2 regions of the Bradyrhizobium sp. CCBAU 45394 genome follow, and region 1 is predicted to be linked to the other one. Evidence: riboswitches for the same ligand, from Rfam matches in the RefSeq annotation. Region 1 holds a riboswitch; the other holds the start of a gene.
The links. Region 1 has a riboswitch for cobalamin ahead of WN73_RS30690 (DUF1636 family protein). Riboswitches for the same ligand answer to the same signal wherever they lie in the genome.
Positions count from the first base shown of each region.

Region 2: linked by a shared signal. The riboswitch ahead of WN73_RS40690 (TonB-dependent receptor) and the one ahead of WN73_RS30690 (DUF1636 family protein) in region 1 are both predicted to bind cobalamin.

Region 1 is NZ_LBIX01000172.1:238,823-241,019, forward strand. It holds gene WN73_RS30680 (cobyric acid synthase) at 1-64, opposite strand, end outside; gene cobO (cob(I)yrinic acid a,c-diamide adenosyltransferase) at 76-711, opposite strand; cobalamin riboswitch at 752-971, shown strand; gene WN73_RS30690 (DUF1636 family protein) at 1,067-1,441, shown strand; gene cobW (cobalamin biosynthesis protein CobW) at 1,438-2,197, shown strand, end outside.
Region 2 is NZ_LBIX01000176.1:685,266-687,462, reverse strand. It holds gene WN73_RS40705 (hypothetical protein) at 68-280, shown strand; gene WN73_RS40700 (hypothetical protein) at 421-678, shown strand; gene WN73_RS40695 (hypothetical protein) at 766-987, shown strand; cobalamin riboswitch at 1,053-1,266, shown strand; gene WN73_RS40690 (TonB-dependent receptor) at 1,381-2,197, shown strand, end outside.

The DNA.
Region 1 (2,197 bases):
CGGCGACGATGAGCGACTTGCCCACGTCCGAGCCGGCCCCCTGGATCATCAATGCGCGCGCCATCGCGTGTGTCTTCAGAACTCGACGCCGGCTTGCGCCTTGATGCCGGAGCGGAACGGATGCTTGACCAGCGTCATCTCGGTGACGAGGTCGGCGATCTCGATCAGCTCGTCCTTGGCATTGCGCCCGGTGAGCACGACATGTGTCATCGCAGGCTTTTGCGTCGTCAGGAACTCGACGACCTCAGCGATATCGAGGTAGTCGTAGCGCAGCGCGATGTTGATCTCGTCGAGCACGACCATGCGCAAGCTGGGATCGAGAATCAGCTCCTTGGCCTTCTCCCAGCCGGCGCGCGCAGCGGCGATGTCGCGGGCGCGGTCCTGCGTCTCCCAGGTGAAACCTTCGCCCATCGCGTGGAACTGGCAGAGATCGCCGAAATGGCCGGTGAGGAGGCGCCGCTCGCCTGTATCCCAGGCGCCCTTGATGAACTGCACGACCGCGCAGGGGAAGCCATGGGCGACGCAGCGCACGATCATGCCGAAGGCGGAGGAGGACTTGCCCTTTCCGGCGCCGGTATGGACGATGATGAGGCCCTTCTCGCCGCTCTTGGTCGCCATGATCTTGTCGCGGGCGGCCTTCTTCTTCGCCATTTTCGCGGCGTGGCGGGCATCGGTTTCCTCGGCCGTTTGGGTATCCGGTTCAGGCGTCATCGGACGGGGTCCTTCGGCTTGACAAGAGGCGGCCAGGGGCAAATGGTGGCCCGGCGTTGGTTCCTGTCCTATGACAGGCGAAGAGGGAATGCGATAGGGTCCGAATCGGCAAGATTTGGGTCCAAAATGCAGCCGCCCCCGCGACCGTGACCGGAGAGATGCCCGAGGCCACTGATCCCTGACGGGATCGGGAAGGCGGGGATCGAAGGGCAAAACCCTGCTCCGCAAGCCGGGAGACCTGCCAGCGCGGACGATTTTGGACCGGCGGACGGGGTGTTCCGCGACGGGGAAGCGGACCCTCGCAAGACCGGTTCGTGGGCCTCTTCGCCTCCCGCTGTTTATTCTGGAAGAGGCGATGAGCGTCACACTTCACGTCTGCATTACCTGCCGTGCCGGCGAGACGCTTGGCGAGGGCGAAGTCACGCCGGGCAAGCGCCTTCACGGTGCGATTGTCGACGCCGGCGTGCCCGATGGTGTCACTGTGGTTCCGGTCGAATGCCTGTCGGCATGCAGCCAGGGCTGCTCGGTGGCGCTCAGTGCGCCCGGCCGCTGGTCCTATGTCTATGGCCGCCTGTCGGACGCCAACGCGCGCGACGTGATCGCAGGCGCCGCCGCCTATGCGGCCGCGCCCGACGGCCTTGTGCCCTGGCGCAGCCGTCCCGAGATCTTCCGCAAGCAGTCGCTTGCGCGCATTCCCCCCATTGCCGTCGTGCCGGAGGCCGCCGAATGAACTCGCTCGCAAAAGTCCCGGTCACGGTGGTCACCGGCTTTCTCGGCTCCGGCAAGACGACGCTGATCCAGCATTTGCTCGCCAACCCCAACGGCAAGAAGCTCGCGGTGCTCGTCAACGAGTTCGGCAGCGAGGGCGTCGACGGCCAGATTCTGAAGTCCTGCGCCGATGCCAATTGCCCGGAGGAAAACATCGTCGAGCTCGCCAATGGCTGCATCTGCTGCACCGTTGCCGACGATTTCATCCCGACCATGGAGCTGTTGCTGGCGCGGCCGGTGAGGCCCGATCACATCCTGATCGAGACCTCGGGCCTGGCGCTGCCCAAGCCCTTGCTTAGGGCGTTCGACTGGCCGGAGATCCGTTCGCGCATCACCGTTGACGGTGTGATCGCGCTGGCCGATGCCGAGGCCGTCGCCGCCGGCCGTTTCGCGCCGGACCCGGCCGCAGTGGAAGCGCAGCGGGCGGCGGACGAAAATCTCGATCACGAGACGCCGCTGTCGGAAGTGTTCGAGGACCAGATCGCCTGCGCCGACATCGTGCTGCTGACCAAGGCCGATCTTGCCGGCCCGGCGGGACTCGAAGCGGCCAAGGCTGCCATCACCGCCGAGATGCCGCGCCGCGTGCCGATGCTTGCCGTTACCGACGGCGCGATCGATGCGCGCGTCATCCTCGGTCTCGGTGCCGCCGCCGAGAATGATCTTGCCGCGCGCCCGTCGCATCACGACGGCGAGGAGGAGCATGAGCACGACGATTTTG
Region 2 (2,197 bases), on a different contig from region 1:
CGGGACTCGCTGCAATGCAACGTGTCTCGCTGATGTTGCTTTGCCGGTGCTTTTTCGGGGCAATCCCATGCGTCTGCTTGCGGTCCTCATCCTCGCGCTCATGACAGCGGCCTGCAACCAGGAGCAGGACATCACCGGCTCGACCGCAGCCTGCCCCGTGCGGAACTACAGCTCCTACAACCCCCGCGACATGAACCAGTGCGTGGCCGCCTGCAAGGCATGCGACCATGGCAACACGGTCACCTGCACCACGTCCTGCACGCTCAAGGGCGCGCACTGAGCGGCCAGCGGTTTGCAGAAGCTTGGGGGCCGGGATCGCCGGCCCTCTTGGGCATTGAGGGGTTGACGGTGTCGGGGCACCGGAACGATTCACCTGACATAATCATTGGTAGGAGCAGGCAGGACGCGGAGTCGGATGGAATGGGTATGCTCGATCCCGGCCGGTTTCTGGTGTCGTGCTCGCAGTGCGACGCGTGGCCGATGGCGGCCAACGTCAAACGCTCGAGCTGGTCGACGTCCCCGAGCGAGGTCCGCTTCGTGTGTCCGCGCTGTCGCCGCGAGGAGACCGCGATCATCTCCGCTTCGGGCGAATTGACGCCGATCCGGCGCATCGACATCCCGCCGCGCGACGTCACGGTGGCCTGGGCTCAGGCACAGCGCCAGAGAGGGCGGGCGTAGGCGGCCGCTCTATTGCGCGATCCCGTGTCGGAACACGGGCGATCGTCGGGCGTTTCCGCCCCAACATCACGTATCGAGGCCGGGCGAATGATCAGCGCGCATTTCGACACCCGTACACGGATCAACATGAAGCTGGCGCTGGATCGGATTTGCCGCAATCGGCCCAGGGGCGAGGATCATGGGTTCCGCAGGTCGGTCGCCGAGAACATCGTCCGCTGCGCGCTCGCGGGCCGAACCGGCATCGGTCAGCTTGTCGATGCCGGTGAGCGGGCGGTGGTCACGACGCGCGCGGTGCCGAAGCCTGACTGATTGTGTTTGCCTCGCGTTTGCAGCTCATCGTTCAACCGGTCGATTGACTCTCCGTACGGCCGCCTCGTAGATTGATCGGTGACGGTTCTCCGCACGGAGATCAAAAGGGAACGTGGTGCGAGATTGTCCCAACGCCGGGATTGTCCCAACGCCACGGCTGCCCCCGCAACTGTAAGCGGTGAATCTTTCGTCATATGCCACTGGGAATCTCGGTCCTGGGAAGGCGACGTAAGGTAACGACCCGCGAGCCAGGAGACCTGCCGTCAGCCGTGGTCACACGCGAAGATGTCGGTCGGGGAGTACAGGCATTAGCTTCACCGGAGCAATCGATTGCTCCGCCGTAAAGCCTCGTTCGCTGTGACGTGCCACTGACGTCATGCCGAGGTTACAACTGTGTCCCGTATTGTCTCTGCCGCCAGGCGCCTTCGCGCCGGCATCGTTGCTGCCGTTTTCCTCCATGCGATCGATCTCCCCACAGCTTTCGCGCAGCAAGCCGCCGCCGAGCAGCTGCCGCCGGTCGAAGTGACCAGGCCCGACGATCAGAACCGCACACGCGCCAGGGCGATCGGCGATGGCGACACGGCGAGGCTGCGAGCCCCGAGCGGAGCGCCGGCAGGCAATGGCGCCGGCTCGTCCGGCTCCGGCGACGAGGCGGTCGCCGGCAACGGAGGCATCGTCGGGGCCGCCGCGACCGTCATCACGGCCGCGGATATCGCACATGCGCCCTCGCAGACGCTTGCCGAGATCATCGCGACGCAAGTCCCGGGTGCCCAGATCACGACGCTCTATGGCGGCCAGATCGGCGCGAAGACCAGCGTCGACCTGCGCGGCTTCGGCGCGTTTGCCACTGCCAATTCGCTGGTGCTGATCAACGGGCGGCGGCTGAACGACATCGACATCGCGCAGGTGGACCTCTCCACTGTCCCGCTCAATTCCATTGAGCGTATCGAGATCACGCGCGGCAATGCCGGCGCGGTGCTCTATGGGGACAATGCGGTCGGCGGCGTGATCAACATCATCACCAGGAACGGCGTCGGCGGGCCGCCCGTTGCCGCGCGCATCGAGGCCGGCTTCGGCTCGTTCGACACCAGGCTTGGCAATGTCTCGACGTCGCTCAATTCCGGTCCGTGGTCGACCTCGTTCTACGGCAATGCCGTCAAGACAGACGGCTACCGCGACAACAATCGCCTTGTCCAGGAGAATGGCGTCG